DNA from 4 places in the Actinomadura sp. NAK00032 genome. Region 1 is predicted to be linked to each of the others. Evidence: riboswitches for the same ligand, from Rfam matches in the RefSeq annotation. Region 1 holds a riboswitch; each other region holds the start of a gene.
What was found. Region 1 has a riboswitch for cobalamin ahead of HUT06_RS41805 (ribonucleoside-diphosphate reductase subunit alpha). Riboswitches for the same ligand answer to the same signal wherever they lie in the genome.
Positions count from the first base shown of each region.

Region 2: linked by a shared signal. The riboswitch ahead of HUT06_RS24845 (ABC transporter substrate-binding protein) and the one ahead of HUT06_RS41805 (ribonucleoside-diphosphate reductase subunit alpha) in region 1 are both predicted to bind cobalamin.
Region 3: linked by a shared signal. The riboswitch ahead of bluB (5,6-dimethylbenzimidazole synthase) and the one ahead of HUT06_RS41805 (ribonucleoside-diphosphate reductase subunit alpha) in region 1 are both predicted to bind cobalamin.
Region 4: linked by a shared signal. The riboswitch ahead of cobN (cobaltochelatase subunit CobN) and the one ahead of HUT06_RS41805 (ribonucleoside-diphosphate reductase subunit alpha) in region 1 are both predicted to bind cobalamin.

Region 1 covers NZ_CP054932.1:9,056,040-9,060,706, reverse strand. The annotation lists gene HUT06_RS41825 (group II truncated hemoglobin) at 1-238, opposite strand, end outside; gene HUT06_RS41820 (copper resistance CopC family protein) at 335-889, opposite strand; gene HUT06_RS41815 (YcnI family protein) at 898-1,605, opposite strand; gene HUT06_RS41810 (hypothetical protein) at 1,683-2,339, opposite strand; cobalamin riboswitch at 2,501-2,645, shown strand; gene HUT06_RS41805 (ribonucleoside-diphosphate reductase subunit alpha) at 2,784-4,667, shown strand, end outside.
Region 2 covers NZ_CP054932.1:5,329,560-5,334,226, reverse strand. The annotation lists gene HUT06_RS24855 (ABC transporter ATP-binding protein) at 1-412, opposite strand, end outside; gene HUT06_RS24850 (iron ABC transporter permease) at 409-1,488, opposite strand; gene HUT06_RS24845 (ABC transporter substrate-binding protein) at 1,494-2,483, opposite strand; cobalamin riboswitch at 2,612-2,742, opposite strand; gene HUT06_RS24840 (iron ABC transporter permease) at 2,875-3,981, shown strand; gene HUT06_RS24835 (ABC transporter ATP-binding protein) at 3,989-4,667, shown strand, end outside.
Region 3 covers NZ_CP054932.1:1,327,670-1,332,336, reverse strand. The annotation lists gene HUT06_RS06300 (sensor histidine kinase) at 1-206, opposite strand, end outside; gene HUT06_RS06295 (glycosyltransferase 87 family protein) at 340-1,518, shown strand; gene bluB (5,6-dimethylbenzimidazole synthase) at 1,415-2,041, opposite strand; cobalamin riboswitch at 2,073-2,267, opposite strand; gene HUT06_RS06285 (NUDIX domain-containing protein) at 2,286-2,732, opposite strand; gene HUT06_RS06280 (TetR/AcrR family transcriptional regulator) at 2,729-3,352, opposite strand; gene HUT06_RS06275 (SDR family NAD(P)-dependent oxidoreductase) at 3,466-4,203, shown strand.
Region 4 covers NZ_CP054932.1:5,721,364-5,726,030, forward strand. The annotation lists gene cobN (cobaltochelatase subunit CobN) at 1-2,521, opposite strand, end outside; cobalamin riboswitch at 2,574-2,697, opposite strand; gene HUT06_RS26715 (precorrin-3B synthase) at 2,769-3,863, shown strand; gene HUT06_RS26720 (precorrin-8X methylmutase) at 3,860-4,480, shown strand; gene cobJ (precorrin-3B C(17)-methyltransferase) at 4,480-4,667, shown strand, end outside.

The sequences.
Region 1 (4,667 bases):
TGATCTCGGCGAAGAAGGCGGGGAAGTGCTCGCCGCCGCGGAACCCCTTCATGTGGTCGTCGGCCGACGTCCAGCAGATGCGCAGGATGTAGGACGACGGCTCCTCGACGCAGCGCGACAGCTCGTAGTCGACGCACTGGGGCGCCGCGGCGAGCGGAACGGAGGCCCGCGCGTAGGCGGCCTCGAACTCGCCCGCGCGATCCGGTTCGATGCGGTAGCGGATGTACTCGACGATCACGGGGACCCCCAGGATGCTTCCGGTCGGATCATCAATGTAATCCTGTAATCATCCGACCGGAAGCAAAACGATCAATCCTGCGCCACCGGGGTCCGGTCAGTCCTGCGAGGGGGAGCGGCGGAGCCAGGCGACCGCGCCGCCCGCCGCCGCGATGACCAGCGCGATCAGGCCGATCCACAGCCAGCCGGACGAGCCGCCCGAGTCCTCGCCGGAGGCGGTCGCGGCCGGGCTGCTCGCCGGCGCGGGCGCCGCCGGGGCCGCCGACGCGGAACCGCCGGAACCGCCGGAGTCGCTTGGCGAGCCCTTCACCGTGAAGGTGTAGGTGCCGTCGACCGGGTGCCCGTCCGAGGAGACGACCCGCCAGCCCACCGTGTACTTGCCGTTCGGCAGCGTGCCGTTGACCGCCTGGGTGACCTTGTTGTCGACCGCCCGCGGCGACCCGGCCTGGTGCTGCGCGCCCGACGCGTCCGTCAGCACCACGCGTGGCAGCCGCACCGGGTCGGAGTAGGTCAGGACGATCTCGGTCGGCGCCGCGACCGTCGAGTCCTTCTCCGGGGTGGCGGACGTCAGCGCGGCGTGGGCGGAGGCCGGCGCCGCGGTCAGGGCCAGGACCGTCCCGGCGGCCAGCACGCCGGCCGCGATCCGTCGCATCGCCGTGATCATGCCCGGCTCCGGGCGCGGCTCAGGCCGTAGCCGCCGAGGCCGAGGCCGACGACGCCGACCGCGATGCCGATGCCGCCGAGGAGGCGGGCCGTCCCGTCCTCGGACGAGGCGGCGGCCTCGGCGGCGGGCTTCTTCTCGGCGGTCAGGCCGACCGTGGCGGCGCCGCCCTTCGGGGTGAGCTGGAGCGTCGGCGCCGGGTGCTCGGGTTCGGCGGCGCCCTCGGCCGGCGCCTCCTCCCACTTGACGACCTCGCCGTTGGAGTAGGTCTGGTCGGCCTTGAACATCAGCTGGTCCGTGTCGGTCGGGAGCGGCCCCATGGAGACGTCGAACTCCTCGAACCGACCGGCCTCGATCTTGCCGCCCGACCAGGTGATCGTGGTGACGGCCTCGGTCAGCTCGCCGCCGTGGGACTGGATCGGCTTCGGCAGCTTGGACTTCTCCGCCTTCACCGTCCAGCCCGGGGTCGGCCGGACGGACACCGACGCGAGCGGGTGGTCGACGGGCAGGTGCACGACGACCTTGGTCGTGGCGGCGTTGTCGCGCTCGTTCGGCACCCGGAACGAGACCTTGGCGTAGGAGCCCTGCTCGGCGCTCTTCGGGTTGGCGGTGACGTGCGCGGACGCGGCCGTGGCCGCCCCGAGCACCGAGAGGGCGGCGAGGGAGACGATGGCGCCGGCGCGGCGCGCGGGCACGGTGAAGGACATGCGGGAACTCCGTTCGAGTCGTACGGGAAGAGCCGGATGCGCCGTGGATCGGCGTCCGGTGACGTACGGCGCGCGCGTCAGATGTGCGCGAGCGCCCTCGAACGGAACGGGGGACCCCGCCGGACGACCTGGTGCCGCAGCGCGCGGTCGACGGCGGGGACGGCGGCCGGCGCCGGGGCGGGGACGGCCGGGCGCGGCGGCCCGGCCGGTTCGATGGTGAGCAGGGCGAGGAGCAGCCGGACGGGACGGTCGGCGGCCGCGGCGACCCGCCGGGCCATCGTCCACACGGACCGTTCGCCGCGCCGCAGCCACCAGGCGGCGACCAGCGCGGCGACGCAGTGCGCGAGCGTCATGGCCAGGCCGTTGCCGCCATGCGCGGCGGTGGCGCCGGGCATCGCGGCGGCGTCGGTCATGGCGGCGTGCATCGCCGGGGTGTGGCCCGCCATGGCGGGCATGGGGTGCGCGGCCGGATCGGCGGCTGCGCCCGTGAACAGCGTGTGCAGGGCGAACTGCCCGCCGAGGAGCCCGCCCAGGATCGTGCCGAGCGAGCGCTCATGGCCCGCCAGCATCAGCGTCACGCCGACGACCGCGCCGAACCCCATCGTCCCCGCCCAGAGCGGGACGGCCGCCCCGCCTGCGAGGACGTGCCCGAGCGCCGCCAGCGCGACGCACACGGTGGCGAACACCACCGCGCGTGCGGCGCGGAACAGGGGCTGCGGGGAACGCTCCGACATGACGGCACCATCGTGCCACCCCGGTCCGCGACCGTGTACCCGACCCCGGAAACCCACGGCGACACGCCCAACATCTTGGGGTTGCGCATTGATCGCAAACAAGATGTAGGGTTCAACCCCGTGCTGGTACGCCCCCGCCGCCCGGCGGCGGGGGCGTCGTGAGAGGGAACCCGGTGCGATTCCGGGACTGCCCCGCAGCGGTGAGCGGGAACGACCGCCGTCATGAGCACTGGGCCCGCCGGGCCCGGGAAGCGACGGCCAGTAGGACGTGCCTGACAGGTGCGCCGCCCGCGAGTCCGAAGACCTGCCCGCACGAGAAGGTCCGGGGGTCGTCCCCTCGGGCCGACACGTCCAGGCTTCGCGGGTGGGCCGGGGGCGGAGCGCGGCATGCCGTCGCGTCCCGTTCGCATGCCTCCGCGAGGCGGCTTGCGAGGGGAGAAGCACGTGACACAAGTGTTGGCCGACGCACCGGCGGCCGGGGGCATCGCCGGGGAGGTCGAGGCCGCCTGCGCCGGGGTACCGGATGTGGCGGCGGGGCGCGTGCTGGCCGCCGTCCGGTCCGGCGACGGGCTGGACACGGCGGCGCTGCGGGATCTCGCGATCGCCGAGGCCGCCGCCCTGGTGGCCGCCGAACCCGGCTACTCGAAGGTCGCCGCGCGGCTGCTCGGCGCCCGGATCCGGGACGAGGCGGCGTCCGCCGGCGTCACGGCGTTCGCCGAGTCGGTCGCCGCCGGGCACCGGGAGGGCCTGCTGGCGGACGGTCCGGCCGCGTTCGTCGCCGCCAACGCCGCCGCACTCGACGCGCTCATCGACGACGGCGCCGACGACCGGTTCGAGTACTTCGGGCTCCGCACCCTCTACGACCGGTATCTGCTGAGGCATCCGCGTTCGCGGCTCGTCCTGGAGCGTCCGCAGCACTTCCTGCTGCGCGTGGCATGCGGCCTCGCCGACACGGTGGACGAGGCGGCGGACCTGTACGGCCTGCTCAGCACGCTGTCGTACCTGCCCAGCTCGCCGACCCTGTTCAACTCGGCCGCGCGCCGCCCGCAGCTGTCGTCGTGCTTCCTGCTCGACTCGCCGCGCGACGAGCTGGAGGCGATCTACGAGCGGTACGGGCAGGTCGCGCGGCTCAGCAAGTACGCGGGCGGCATCGGCATCTCGTGGACGAAGGTGCGCTCGCGGGGCTCGCTGATCCGCGGCACGAACGGGCACTCCAACGGCATCGTCCCGTGGCTGCGCACGCTGGACTCGTCCGTCGCCGCCGTCAACCAGGGCGGCCGCCGCAAGGGCGCCGCCTGCGTCTACCTGGAGCCGTGGCACGCCGACGTCGAGGAGTTCCTCGAACTGCGCGACAACACGGGCGAGGACGCGCGCCGCACCCACAACCTGAACCTCGCCAACTGGATCCCGGACGAGTTCATGCGCCGCGTCGAGGACGACGCGCCCTGGTCGCTGTTCGACCCGAAGGAGGTCCCCGAGTTGGCCGACCTCTGGGGGGACGAGTTCGACGCGGCGTACCGGGCGGCGGAGCGGGACGGACGGTTCGTCCGGCAGGTCCCGGCCCGCAAGCTGTACGGGCGCATGATGCGCACCCTCGCGGAGACGGGCAACGGATGGATGACGTTCAAGGACGCCGCCAACCGCGCCTGCAACCAGACCGCCGAGCCCGGCGAGCCGCCCGTGGAGGGGCGACCCTCCACACCACCCGAAAAGAGGGTCGTCCACCTCTCCAACCTGTGCACAGAGATCCTTGAGGTGACCAGCGATGGCGAGGCCGCCGTCTGCAACCTCGGATCGGTGAATCTGGCCGCGCACGTGACGCCCGCCGGGGTCGACTGGGAGCGGCTTCGTTCAACGGTCCGCACCGCCGTCCGCTTCTTGGACCGCACCATCGACAGGGGCTTCTACCCCACGCCGGAGGCGGAGAAGGCCAACCGCAAGTGGCGTCCGGTCGGGCTGGGCGTGATGGGTCTCGCCGACGTCTTCTTCACGCTGCGCCTGCCGTTCGACTCCGACGAGGCCCGCGCGCTGTCGACGCGCATCGCCGAGGAGATCGCGCTGGCCGCCTACGGGGCGTCCGCCGACCTCGCCGCCGCGCACGGGCCGCTGCCCGCCTACGGCATGACCCGTACCGCGCGCGGCCGGCTCCACCTGGACCACTTCCCGGACGCCGCGCCGGCCCGTCCCGCCGAGTGGGCCGCGCTCCGCGAGCGCGTCGCCGCGGTCGGGCTCCGCAACTCGCTGCTGATCGCGATCGCGCCGACCGCGACGATCGCGTCCATCGCGGGCTGCTACGAGTGCATCGAGCCGCAGGTGTCCAACCTGTTC
Region 2 (4,667 bases), 3.7 Mb from region 1:
GTGCCGCCTCCAGTTCGGCCAGCGCCCCGGTGATGACGGCGCGGTCGGTGGCGTCGTCGCCCTGGAAGGCGCGCTTGTGCGGGGTGCGTCCCATCGCCACGACGTCGTGGACGGTCAGCTCGAAGTCGCCGGGGGCCTCCTGGAGGACGGCGGCCAGCCGCCTGGCCAGGTGCTTGCCGGGCATCCGCCAGATGTCGTCGCCGTCCAGCAGGACCCGTCCCGAGGTGGGACGCCGCGCGCGGTAGAAGGTGCGCAGCAGTGTCGACTTGCCGGCGCCGTTCGGGCCGACCAGTCCCACGACCTCGCCGGGGGCGGCCGTCAGGGAGACCCGGTCGACCAGGGGGCGCCCGCCGACGACGACGGAGACGCCCTCGGCGCGCAGACTCGCGGGGCCGGGGCCCGCCGGGGTCACCGGGCCGCCTTCCGGCGCATCAGGTAGAGGAAGAACGGTCCGCCGACTAGGGCGGTGAGGATCCCGACGGGGATCTCCTCGGGGCTGATCAGGGTCCGCGCGGCCAGGTCGGCGGCGATGAGGAAGGCCGCGCCGAGCAGCGCCGCGGCGGGCAGCGCGCGGCGGTGGTCGGTGCCGGCCAGCAGCCGGACGGCATGCGGCATGAGCAGGCCGACGAAGCCGATCGAGCCGCTGACCGCGACGACCGTGCCGATCATCAGCGCGACCAGCACGAACGCGGCCGCGCGGAAGCGGTGCACGTCCAGGCCGAGGGACGCGGCCGCCTCCTCCCCGGCCAGCAGCAGGTTGAGCGGCCGCGACAGCCCGAGCAGCACCGCGGTCCCGGCGAGGACCGCGGCCGCCGGGATCCACAGGACGGTCCAGGTGGTGCCGGCCAGCCCGCCGAGCGTCCAGCGCAGCGCCGCCTCGGCGCCGCGCGGGTCGTCGGACGTGATGATCAGGTAGCTGGCGACCGCCGACAGCACCTCGGCGGTCGCGACGCCGGCCAGCACCAGCCGCAGGGTGGGCATCCGCCCGCCGGAGCGGGCCAGGAAGTACACCAGGACCAGCGCGAGCAGCGCGCCGCCGAACGCGGCCAGCGGCAGCGAGAACATCCCGAACCAGGCCGCGTGCAGCACCACGACCATGACCGCCCCGACCGTCGCGCCGGACGACACCCCGAGCAGCATCGGGTCGGCGAGCGGGTTGCGCACCAGCGCCTGCAGCGCCATCCCGCACACCGACAGGCCCGCGCCGACCACCCCGCACAGCAGCACGCGGGGGAGCCGGACGTCCAGCACGATCGTCTCGCGGACGGGCGGCCAGTCCGGGGCGGCCAGCGCCGGATGCAGGCGGTGCAGCAGGATGCCCCAGACCTGCTCGGGCGGCAGCCGGACCGAGCCCGCCGAGATCCCCGCCGTGGCCGCCGCCAGCACCAGCGCACCCAGCAGCGCCAGGACCAGCGGGTAGGGGAGCCGGCGGCGCGGAGCGGGCGCGGCCGCCGCCGTCCGGGCGCCGGAGCCGCGGGCTTCGGTCACGCCGGTCACGCGAAGCGGTCCGGGTGCAGTTGCCGGGCCAGCGAGGCCACCGCGTCCGCGACCCTCACGCCGGTCACCGTGGACGACAGCGGCAGCACCGCGAACCGCCGGTCCCTGATGGCGGGGACGTCCTTGAGCGCGGGATTGCTCAGCAGGAACTTCTTCTTGTCCTCGGCGGACTGCTCGCCGTAGTCGTAGATGAGGACGACGTCCGGTGCGCGCTCGGCGAACTGCTCGAAGGAGACGTTCCCGTAGGGCTTGTCCACGTCGGCGAACAGGTTGGTCCCGCCCGCCAGCCGGATCATCTCGTTGCCGATCCCGGCGCCGCCCGCGGTGAAGGCGGTCTTGTCCCCGCTGTCGTAGACGGCCACCTTGACCGGCGCGGCGCCCGACAGCGCGCGCTTCACCCCGTCCAGGACGGCGCGCATCAAGGCGATCCGCCGCTCGGCCCGGTCCGGGACACCGAAGACCTCGGCGACGGCCCGGATCTCCTCCTCGGCGGTGGCCGCGGTCACCGGCCCCGCCGGGCATTCCTCGATGTTGAGACGGGTGTCGATGCCCGCCTTCCGCAACGCGGCCCGGCCGCGGCCCGCCTTCTCGTCGAAGGCGCTCTTCCAGCCCCCGTACACGAAGTCGGGCTCGGCCGCCAGCAGCGTCTCGAACGAGGGGTACTCCCTGGAGATGACCTTCACCCGGTCGTAGGCCCGCCGGAACTCCGGCAGCACCTCGTCGTCCAGGTAGCCGGTCCCCACCATCGACTTCTCCAGGCCGAGCGCCAGCATCACCTCGGTCGCGTGCTGGTTGAGCGAGACCGCCCGCCGCGGCGGCCGCTGGTACGTGGTCGTCACCCCGCAGTTGGCGACCGTCACCGGGAACCCGTCCGGCGGCGAACCGGACGTCCCGCCCGTGACGCGCTCCGCGCCGCCGCAGCCGGCCGACAGCAGCACGAGCATCGCCAGGACGGCCAGCGCCCGCCCGCCGCGCACGCCGGTCACCAAGAGCGCCTTCGAGCGTGAGATGTGCGCCGCCGTCCGGCGCGGTGCCGGGCATGCCGAACCCATGGGCATACAGCCCCTCCTCTCTGGGGAGATCCGCCCCAGTCCGATCGAGGAGGCGACCGCGTGAGTCTCCTGGCTCTCGGGTCAACGCTCGTCCCGGCCTTCCCACCCGCGTGCGCGGGCAGTGGCATGGTTCGGGATCCGCTCGCCGATCACAGTGGCGGGACCGCGCCGGATTCGCACCGGCTTCCTCGTTCCGCCGTCGCCTACTCCGCACATCGTGACACATCCGGCAGGTGAGCGCCGCGTCACATGATGATCTCCCTTGACAGGACACTCCTGCATGTCATTAGTTACTGCATATAGCTCGCAATAACTGAGGGGATGCATGGTCTCGTCATCGGCGGTCCCGTCCGTCGCGCTGCCGGACTCCGGCGGCGACGACCTGGGGGCGTCCTCCCGGCGGCGCCGGTACCTGCTGCTCCTGCTCGGGCTCGTGGCGGTCCTGCTCGCCACGGTCGTCGCCGCGGTCGCGATGGGCGCGGTGGCGGTGCCGCCCACGACCGTCCTCGACGTGGTCGGCCACCACCTGGTCGGCAGCCCGGCCGAGGTCACCTGGCGTCCGGCGCACGACTCGATCGTGTGGCGGGTCCGGTTGCCGCGCGTGCTGCTGGGGGCGGCGGTCGGCGCCGGGCTCGCCGTCACCGGCATGGCGCTGCAGGCGATGGTGCGCAACATGCTCGCCGACCCGTACCTGCTGGGCGTCAACTCCGGCGGCTCGGCGGGCGCGGCCGCCGCGATCCTGTTCGGGTTCGGCGCGGGGTGGGGCGAGCACGCGCTGCAGATCGCCGCGTTCCTGGGCGCGCTGGCCGCGTCGCTGCTGGTGTTCGTGATCGCCCGGACGGCCGGGCGGATCACCTCGACCCGGCTGCTGATGACCGGGGTGGCCGTCGGGTACGCGCTCTACGCGCTGACCAGCTTCCTGATCTTCGCGTCCGATTCGGCCGAGGGGTCGCGGTCGGTGCTGTTCTGGCTGCTGGGCACGCTGGCACTCGCGCACTGGTCGGCGCCCCTGTTCGTGGTCGTGGCGGCAGTCGTGCTGGTGACCGTCCTGCTCACGCTGTGGGGACGCCGGCTGGACGCGCTCGCGATCGGCGACGAGACCGCGCACACCCTGGGCGTCTCGCCGGCGGGGTTCCGCCTGGTGCTGCTGGTCCTGGTGTCCCTGGCGGTGGGGGTGCTGGTGGCCTCCTCGGGCAGCATCGGCTTCGTCGGGCTGGTGATCCCGCATCTGGCCCGGCGCGTCGTGGGGGCCACGCACCGCCGGGCCGTGCCCGTCGCCGCGCTCATCGGCGCGACGTTCCTGCTGTGGGCCGACCTGGCCGCACGCATGGTCCTCAGCCCGCAGGAACTGCCGATCGGCATCATCACCGCGCTGGTCGGCGCGCCGTTCCTGCTCATCCTGGTCCGCCGCCCGCACGCCGGAAGCGAGTGAGACAGCCATGATCGAAGGACGCGGGCTCAGCTACGCCTACGGCGCGGCGACCGTGGTGCGCGACGTCGACGTGCGGGCCGGGACCGGCCGGATCCTCGGGCTGCTCGGCCCCAACGGCAGCGGCAAGACGACGGTGGTCCGGATGCTCACCGGGATCGTGCCGCCCCGCAGCGGGCAGGTCCTGATCGACGGGCGCCCGCTGGACTCCCTGCCCCACCGCGAACTCGCCCGGCGGGTCGCCGTCGTGCTGCAGGAGTCGGCGGGCGACCTGCCGCTGACCGTGGCCGACATGGTCATGCTCGGCCGGGCGCCGCACCAGTCGACGTTCTCCCGCAACGGCGCCGGCGACCACCGGATCGCGGCGGCCGCGCTGCGCAGGGTCGGCGCCCGGCACCTGGCGGACCGGGTCTTCGTCCGGCTGTCCGGCGGCGAGAAACAGCGCGTGATGATCGCCCGCGCGCTGGCGCAGCAGCCCGCGCACCTGGTGCTCGACGAGCCGACCAACCACCTCGACATCCGGTTCCAGCACGAGCTGCTCACCATGATCCGCGGGCTCGGCATCACCACGGTCATCGTGCTCCACGACCTCAACCTGGCCGCCCGCTACTGCGACGACGTCCTCGTCCTCCAGCGGGGCGGCGTCGTCGCGCACGGCCCGTGCGCCGACGTGCTGACGCCCGGACTCC
Region 3 (4,667 bases), 7.7 Mb from region 1:
GCGAAGAGCAGGATCGCGTGGGCCGGGAGGGGATGCCGCCGCAGCAGCACCGCGACGAGCACAGTGCTGGCGGCGCAGAGCAGGATGTCCACTTCCGGCGAGACGAGCCACCCGCTGGAGAGGACGAGGAACAGGACGCCGGGATAGAGAGCGGCTCCCGACCAGAGGAGAACCGCCCCGCTGAGGCGGCGCACTCGGGCTGACATGCGCCGATCGTAACCGCCGGCCGTTCCCCCACACATTGGCCCGCAGGCGTAATCCCGTGGGCTAACGGGCGTTCCGCGAATGTGTGCGACGGCCCGATGCGCGAAAACCGGGCCCACCGACACCGTTATCCGCATGAAACGCTGGGTGCCACTGCTCTTGGCCATCGAAGTCGCGGCAATAGCAATTTTCTCTCTCGCCTACGACTCACTGGATTTCCGCATCTACTGGCTGGGCGGGGACGCCATAGCAGACGGCACCCGCCTCTACACGGAACAACTGGCCGACCACTGGTTCACCAACACCCCGTTCTTCGCCGCTCTCTTCACTCCCCTCTCCCTGCTACCCCTGACCGTGGCCCGCGTGATCTGGCAATTCGCCGCGCTGGCCGCCTTCATCTGGGCCTGCCGGGCGGCTCTGAGACTGACCGGCCGGCGGGCTCCTCTCATCGCGGTCGTAGCGGCCGGCCTCCTATTGGAACCGGTCTACCACTCGTTCTTCCTGGGCCAGGTCAACCTCTTCCTGCTGGCCCTGGTCCTGGCCGACATGCACCGCGCCGCCCAGGGCCGCCCCGCCGGAATCGCCATCGGCATCGCGACCGCGATCAAACTGACCCCGGCCGTCTTCGTCGTCCTGCTCCTGCTGACAAGGCGCACGAGAGACGCCGTGACCGCGACGGCGACCTTCGCCGCCTGCACCCTGCTCGCCTACGCCATCGCCCCGGAAGCGTCCCGCGTCTATTGGCTGGACACTTTCTACGACACGTCCCGCGTGGGCGTCCCGTACATCAGCAATCAATCCCCTTACGGCACGCTGACCCGCATATTGCGCGGGACGGCCGAAGTAGGCGACTGGTACACCGCCATCCCCCTGACGATCGGCGCGATCGGCCTGGCGATCGCCGTCCTATGGGCCAGGCGGGGCGACTGGCTGGCCGCAACGGCGGTAACAGGGGCCACCGGCCTACTGGTCTCCCCCATCTCCTGGGCGCACCACTGGGTATGGATCGTCCCGGCCCTGGCGGTACTCCTCAGAAACGGCAACCGCAAAACCGCCCTGGCCGCCTACGTCCTCTTCGCGCTCTCACCCCTCTGGTGGACGCCCCACAACGGCCACCCGCTCCAATACGGCTTCCACATCTTCCTGACCCCGATCGCCAACTGCTACCTGCTGGCCGGCATGGCCTTCCTGGCCCACATGGCGATCCGCCTCAAGACCGCCCCGCCCACCGGTCAAGGTGAACAGCGGCGTCCAGTGCCCGCCGCTGCCGCCACCCGTGCCGTTCGAGATCCGGAGCGGGTTGCAGACGGCTGACCGGCCCAAGACACAGCCAGGCGACCGGACGAACGTCCACCGGAATGCCGAGCAACTCACGCAGATAGGCCTCCCGGTAGAACGACACCCACCCCACGCCGAGGCCCTCCGCCGTAGCGGCCAGCCACAGGTTCTGAATGGCCAGGCAGACCGAGTACAGCCCCGCGTCCGCGATCGCGTGCCGTCCCAGAACCGCAGGCCCGCCCCGAGCGGCGTCGTAAGTGACCACAACGGAAAGGGAAGACTCCAGAACCCCATCAATCTTGATCTTCGCGAACCGCTCAGCGGCGTCCCCACGCAGACCGCGAGCGAATACGGCCCGCTCCCCCTCGACATGCTCATGAAAGGCACGCCGAAGCCGGGCATCCCTCACCAGAATGAAATCCCAGGGCTGCGACAGCCCCACGCTCGGCGCGGCATGCGCCGCCGCGAGCACCCGGTCGAGAACGTCCCGGGCAATGGGCGCACCGGTGAACTCGGCACGCACATCGCGGCGGCGGTGGATGACGTCGTAAAGCTCCATGGCAGGCTCCCGCTGCGTCGGGCCGCCACAGGGCGGCCGCGTGGAGCGGGGCCGGTCTTCGGACTCCCGGATCGACGCCGGCCGCCCGCCTTCCCAGCCTTCCGGCCAGTGGCCGCGCAAACGCGCGTGGACGGCAGCTCCCCGGTCACCGCGGCGGGCCCGTGCCGGATTCACACCGGCTTCCCGATTCTCCCCACGAAGGGGCACCCCGCATCAGTTCATGCCACCGGCGACCCTACCGCCGTCAACGCTCACGACCGAAGGCCGGGTCGATGAGCCCCAGCCAAGCCCCCTGGTCGTCCGCGAGCGGCCGCACCAACGGCAACGCCACGAACCGGCACGCAAACCTCAACCCCGCATCGCCGCCATCACCGTCCACCACGTGCTCCCACGCATCCGCCACGGACGCCCCCGCGACAAGATGAAAAAACGACGTCTTGCGAGGCTCGCCAGTGCAAGGATGCGGCTTCTCCTCAACAGCAACACGCCGAACAACCGAGACATCGCCAAGCCCCGTCTCCTCAAAAACCTCCCGCAGAACGGCACGCACCAGATCTTCGCCGCCCCTCACACCACCCGCAGGCACCTGAGTCCCCGCGTCCGGCATGCCGACGTGGTCGAAGACGAGCAGCTCAGGACCGGAGCCGTACCTGACCACATAAGCGGCGACACGAATCCTGGGCGGACTCAAACGCCGGGACCAAGCGACAGCCGCCCCGGCGGCGGGTAGGGCAGGTCCGGCCGCGAGCCGGCGGAAAGCCCGTCGAGGGCCAGTTCGAGATAACGCCGCCAGGCCTGCGGCTCATGGTCCAGCAGCGGCGCCGCCGTGTGCTGGATGCCGGTCAGCAGCAGGACCACATCGGTGCCGGTGACGTCCGGCCGCACGGCCCCCTGCCGCCGGGCACGGTCGGTGATCTCCTCCGCGACGTCGCGCAGCCGCTGGATCGCCTCCCGCACCTGCTCGCTCTGCAGCGACGGACGGCCGACGACCTCGCAGAACGCCCGGTCCCTGACGAAGATCTCCACCCCGGCGGCCATGAACTCCCGCAGCGCCCGCCCGGCATCGTCGTCCTCCAGCAGCGCGGTCCCGGTGCTCTCCAGCTCGTCCAGCATGCCGAGCATGATCGCCGCGAGCAGATCGGCCTTGGAGGAGAAGTGCCGGAAGACCGTGCCCTTGCCCACCCCGGCGCACTCCGCGATCTCCCCGATGGACACCTCGACCCCGCGCTCGGCGAACGTCCGGGCCGCGGCGTCCAGCAGCAGCCGCCGATTGCGCACCGCGTCACTGCGCGACGGGACGGTTCTGGCCATGTGCCGCTCCTTCCTCCAGCGCCCACTCTATCTAAGGTGACCAATCGGTCCGCTTATGAGCTAGGCTAAGGTGACCACCCGGTCCGCTTAGGTGGGCCACGAAAGGACACGACATGAACGACACGCTCGCCGGAAAGGTCATCCTGGTCACCGGAGCGTCCTCGGGCATTGGCGAGGCGACCGCACTGGCCCTGTCCACCGCCGGCGCGAGCCTGGCCGCCGGCGCCCGCCGAGCCGACCGCCTGACGGCCCTGGCGGACAAGGCACCGGGCGAGGTGCTCCCCCTCGACCTGGACGTGACGGACCAACGGTCAGTGCAGGCCGCGGTCGCCGCGACCGTCGAACACTTCGGCGGCCTGGACGTCCTGGTGAACAACGCCGGGGTGATGCTCAGCGGCCCGATCGCGGGCGCCGACACCACCGAATGGACCCGCATGGTCGAAACGAACCTGCTCGGCTCGATGTACGCGGTCCACGCGGCCCTGCCGCACCTCCTGGAGAGCAAGGGCACCGTCCTCCAGGTCTCCTCGACGTCAGGACGGATCGCATCAGCGGGCGGCGGCGTCTACGCCGCGACGAAGTTCGGCGTCAACGCCTTCTCCGAGGCACTCCGGCAGGAAGTCACCACCCAGGGCGTGCGCGTGGTCCTGGTGGAACCGGGCTTCGTCTCCACCGAACTGGCCGACCACATCTCCGACCCGGCAAGCCGAGCAACCGCCCAGCAGATGGCCTCGGCCATGCGCACACTCCAACCCGAAGACATAGCCAACGCCGTCGTGTACGCACTCACGCAGCCTGAACACGTCGCGGTCAACGAGATCCTCATCCGCCCAACCGACCAGACCCAATAACAGCCCACCCCACCACCCCGCCGACCGCATGAACGGCCTCCGACCAAGGCAGCAGGAACCAAACTGGTGGGACGGACCCTGTCGGCGGGGCAACCGGCGCCGCGCGTCCCTACGGGAGCCCCGCGATGCCCCAGCACGGCGGACACCCAGGCAACTGATCGTGTCCATCAAAGACAGAAACGCAATACACGGGCTCCAGCAACCACCGGCCGCCTCGCTCCGCAAACGTCGCCGACATTCAGCAACGGCGGCGGACAACCGGGGTGGGTCTTCAGGGCCGTGCCGGCAGGACGCCGGCGCAGGCCTGGCCGATCACGTGCCTTCTAGGACGAGCGCGGTGGGCGGCCAGGGCGGGCGCGTCTCCGGGCTTGTGGTGGGGCGTCCGCGTGTGGGGGTGTGGACGCGGGCCTGGCGCGTGGCCTCCCCCAGTACAGCGGGTGATTAGAGTGCCGCTGTGGCGAGCA
Region 4 (4,667 bases), 3.3 Mb from region 1:
GGTAGCGGTCCAGCAGGGAGTCGGCCATCGCCCGGCCGGTCTCCCAGGCGAGCCGGCTCGGGACGGCGCGCGGGTCCACCGAGTAGAAGTTCCGGCCGGTCGGCAGGACGTTGACGAGGCCGCGCAGCGGCGACCCGCTCGGCCCGGCCGGGACGTAGCCGCCGTCCAGCGCGTGCAGGACGTGGTCGAGCTCGTCGGACGTGCGGGCCAGCCGCGGCACGATCTCGGCGGCGGCGAACTCAAGCACGCGGGCCACCAGGTCGCGGCGCTCTTCGGGGACCCGCCGGACGGCCTCGGCGACCGCGTCCACGGCCCAGCCGGCGTCCTCCATGGCCTGGACGAGGCCGCGGGCGGCGGTCTCGGCGGCGTCCACGGCGGCGAGGGCCTCGGTGCCGTCCTCGGTCAGGCCGAGCGCCTCGCGCAGGCCGGGCAGGGTCTCGCGTCCCGACCACATCTGCCGGGCGCGGAGCATCGCCAGCACCAGGTCGACGCGGGCCGCGCCCTCCGGCGCCTGCCCGAGGACGTGCAGGCCGTCGCGGATCTGCGCGTCCTTCACCTCGCACAGCCAGCCGTCGACGTGCAGGAGGAAGTCGTCGAACTCGGTGTCGTGCGGGCGGTCGTCCAGGCCGAGGTCGTGGTCGAGTTTCGCGGCCTGGATCAGCGTCCAGATCTGGGCGCGGATCGCGGGCAGCTTCGCCGGGTCCATCGCGGCGATCGCCGCGTGCTCGTCCAGGAGCTGTTCGAGGCGGGCGATGTCGCCGTAGGTCTCGGCGCGGGCCATCGGCGGGACCATGTGGTCGACGAGGACGGCGTGCGCGCGGCGCTTGGCCTGCGTCCCCTCCCCCGGGTCGTTGACGAGGAACGGGTAGATCAGCGGGACGTCGCCGAGCGCGGCGTCGGTGCCGCACCGCGCCGACATGCCCGCCGCCTTGCCCGGCAGCCATTCCAGGTTGCCGTGCTTGCCGACGTGGACGATGGCGTGCGCGCCGAACTCGTCCGACAGCCACCGGTAGGCGGCCAGGTAGTGGTGGCTGGGCGGCAGGTCGGGGTCGTGGTAGATCGCGATGGGGTTCTGCCCGAAGCCGCGCGGCGGCTGCACCATGACGACGACGTTCCCGGCGCGGAGCGCGGCGAGGACGATGTCGCCGTCCTGCACGAACAGCTGCCCGGGAGGCGGCCCCCAGTGCAGCTCCATCTCGCCGCGCAGTTCCTCGGGGAGCGTCCGGTACCAGCGCTCGTAGGACGCGCCGGAGATCCGGACGGGGTTGCCCGCGAGCTGCTCCTCGGTGAGCCAGTCCTCGTCCTGGCCGCCGGCGGCGATGAGCGCGTGGATGAGCGCGTCGCCGTCCAGGCCCGCGGCGTCGTCGCCGACGCCGGGGAAGCCTCCGCCCAGGTCGTGGCCCTCGTCGCGGAGGCGGGCCAGCAGCCGGACGGTGCTCGCCGGGGTGTCGAGCCCGACGGCGTTCCCGACGCGGGAGTGCTTGGTCGGGTACGCCGACAGCATCACCGCGACGCGGCGCTCGGCGGGCGGGGTGTGCCGCAGGCGGCCGTGCCGGACGGCGATCCCCGCGACGCGCGCCGCCCGCTCCGGGTCGGCCCGGTAGACGGTGAGGCCGTCCTCGTCGATCTCCTTGAACGAGAACGGGACGGTGATGATCCGGCCGTCGAACTCGGGGATCGCGACCTGCGACGCGGCGTCCAGCGGGGACAGGCCGTCGTCGCTGTCCTCCCAGGCGGCGCGGCTGGTGGTGAGGCAGAGGCCCTGCAGGATCGGGACGTCGAGCGCGGCGAGGGCGCCGACGTCCCACGCCTCGTCGTCGCCGCCCGCCCCGGCGGTCGCGGGCCTGGACCCGCCCGCCGCGAGGACGGTCACGACCAGCGCGTCCGCCCGGCGGAGGGTGTCGAGCAGCGCGGGCTCGGCGGTGCGCAGGGACGAGCAGAAGACGGGCATGGCCTGCCCGCCCGCGTCCTCGACGGCCGCGCACAGCGCCTCGGCGAACGCGGTGTTCCCGGCCATGTGGTGGGCGCGGTAGTAGAGCACGCCGACGACGGGGCCCTCGGTGGTGCGGGGCTCGCGTTCGAGCCGCCCCCACGTCGGCGTCGCGGCCGGGGGCGCGAACCCGCGCCCGGTCAGCAGCACGGTGTCGGACAGGAACGCGTGCAGCTCGGCGAGGTTGGCGGGCCCGCCGTGCGCGAGGTAGGCGTGGGCCTCGGCGCACACGCCGGCGGCGACCCCGCCGCGGAGCCGGGACAGCTCCATCAGCTCGGCGTCGGGGGCCTGCTCGCCGCCGAGGACCACCACCGGGCGGGGGCCGGCGAGGAGCGCGTCGAGCCCGTCCTCCCAAACGCGCCGCCCGCCGAGCAGCCGGACCACGACGAGGCCCGTGCCCTCGGTCAGTGCGGGCAGGTCGGCGGCGGTGAGCCGGGCGGGATTGCCGAGCCGGTAGCCGGCGCCGGACGCGCGGGCGCTCAGCAGATCGGTGTCGGACGTCGACAGCAGCAGCACGGTGCCAGCGGACACGGCCGTTCCTCCCCTGGGGTCCTCGCCCCGGTAGCGGGTGTCGCGACGGCAGGAGTCTCCTGGCTCCCGGATCGATGCTCGCCCCGGCCTTCCCGTCCGTGCGGACAGTGGCCTCAAGCGGGGTTCGCTCCCCGGTCACAGTGGCGGGACCGCGCCGGATTCACACCGGCTTCCTCCCATTGCCATCGCCTGGGGAGAACAGTACGGCAGCGCGGCCCGCCCGCAAAGTGTGGTTAACATCCTCCCCGTGCCGATTGTCAGACCGCACGCCGACGCGTGCCCCGGTGCGCTGCGCACCCACAACGCCGCCGACGGGCCGCTGGCGCGTGTCCGGGTGCCGGGCGGCGCGGTGTCGTCCGCGCAGCTCGAAGTGCTCGGCGCCGCCGCCCGCGAGCTGGGCCGCGACGTGATCGAACTCACCTCGCGCGGCAATCTGCAGCTGCGCGGCGTCCGCGATCCGGCGGCGCTCGCGGCGCGCCTGGAGGCGGCGGGGCTGCTGCCGTCGCCGTCCCACGAGCGGGTGCGCAACATCGTCGCGTCCCCGCTCGGCGGGCGCGGCCGGCACGGCGTCCTGGCGACGGATCCGCTGGTCGCGGCCCTCGACCGGGCGCTGTGCGCGAACCCGCGGCTGGCCGGCCTGCCGGGCCGCTTCCTGTTCGCGCTGGACGACGGCACCGGCGACGCGGCCGCCGTGGACGCCGACCTGACCTTCGCGCCGGACGGCCTCCGCGTCGCCGGGGCACGGGTCTCCGTTCCCGCCGGTGACGCGGTCGCGACGCTGGTCGCGGCCGCGGCGGCGTTCCTCGACGTCCGGGGGGACGCGTGGCGGGTCTCGGAGGTCCCGGACGGGGCGCGGCTCGTCGCCGGACGGCTCGGCGCGAGTGCGGAGGAACCCGGCGCGCCCCCTGAGCCCCGGCCCCCGTACGCCGGGATCGTCCGGCAGCGGGACGGGCTCGTCGCGCTGGAGGTCGTGCCGCCGCTCGGTCGGCTGTCGGGCGCGCGGGCCGAGGCTCTCGCCGGGTCCTCGGGCAGCGTGCGGGTCACGCCGTGGCGGAGCGTCGTGCTGCGGGATCTGACTTCCGGCGAGGCCGGCGAGGTCGCGGCGGTGCTCGCGGCGGCGGGGTTCGCGGTCGACGCCGCGTCGCCGTGGGTCGGGGTCACCGCCTGCACCGGGAGCCCCGGCTGCGCGAAGTCGCGCGGCGACGTGCTGGGCGAGGCGCGGCGGTGGGTCGCCGGGCTGGAGCGCGCACCCGAGACGCCCGTCCACTGGGCGGGATGCGAGCGGCGCTGCGGGACGCCCCGCGGCCCGGTCGTGCTGAGGATGCCTGAGGAGCAGCGGTGATGGACTATGTCCGGGACGGCGCCGAGATCTACCGGCGGTCCTTCGCGACGATCCGCGCGGAGGCCGACCTGTCGGGCCTGCCGGACGACGTCGCGCGCGTCGCGGTGCGGATGATCCACGCCTGCGGGATGACCGACCTCGTCCGGGATCTGGGCTGGTCGCCGGGGGTCGTGGCGCGGGCGCGGGCGGCGCTGCTGGACGGCGCGCCGGTCCTGTGCGACGCGCGGATGGTCGCGTCCGGTATCACGCGCGCGCGGCTGCCGGCGGGCAACGACGTGGTGTGCGCGCTGGGCGAGCCGGAGGTGCCCGCGCTGGCGGAGCGGCTCGGCACCACGCGCAGCGCGGCGGCCCTCGACCTGTGGCTGGACCGGCTCGAGGGGTCGGTCGTGGCGATCGGCAACGCGCCGACCGCGCTGTTCCGGCTGCTGGAGCTGGTGGCGGCGGGCGCGGGGCGTCCGGCGGCGGTGCTCGGGATCCCGGTCGGGTTCATCGGCGCGGCCGAGTCGAAGGAGGCGCTCGCCGCGAGCGGGCTCGACCACCTGGTGGTGCGCGGGCGGCGCGGCGGCAGCGCGATGACGGCGGCGGCGGTCAACGCCGTCGCCAGTGAGGCGGAGTGATGGCGGGACGGCTGTTCGGCGTGGGCGTCGGCCCCGGCGATCCGGAGCTGGTCACGGTCAAGGCGGCGCGGCTGATCGGCGAGGCGGACGTGGTCGCCTTCCACTGCGCGCGGCACGGCCGCAGCATCGCCCGGTCGGCCGCCGAACCGTACCTGCGGGACGGCCGGATCGAGGAGCAGCTCGTCTA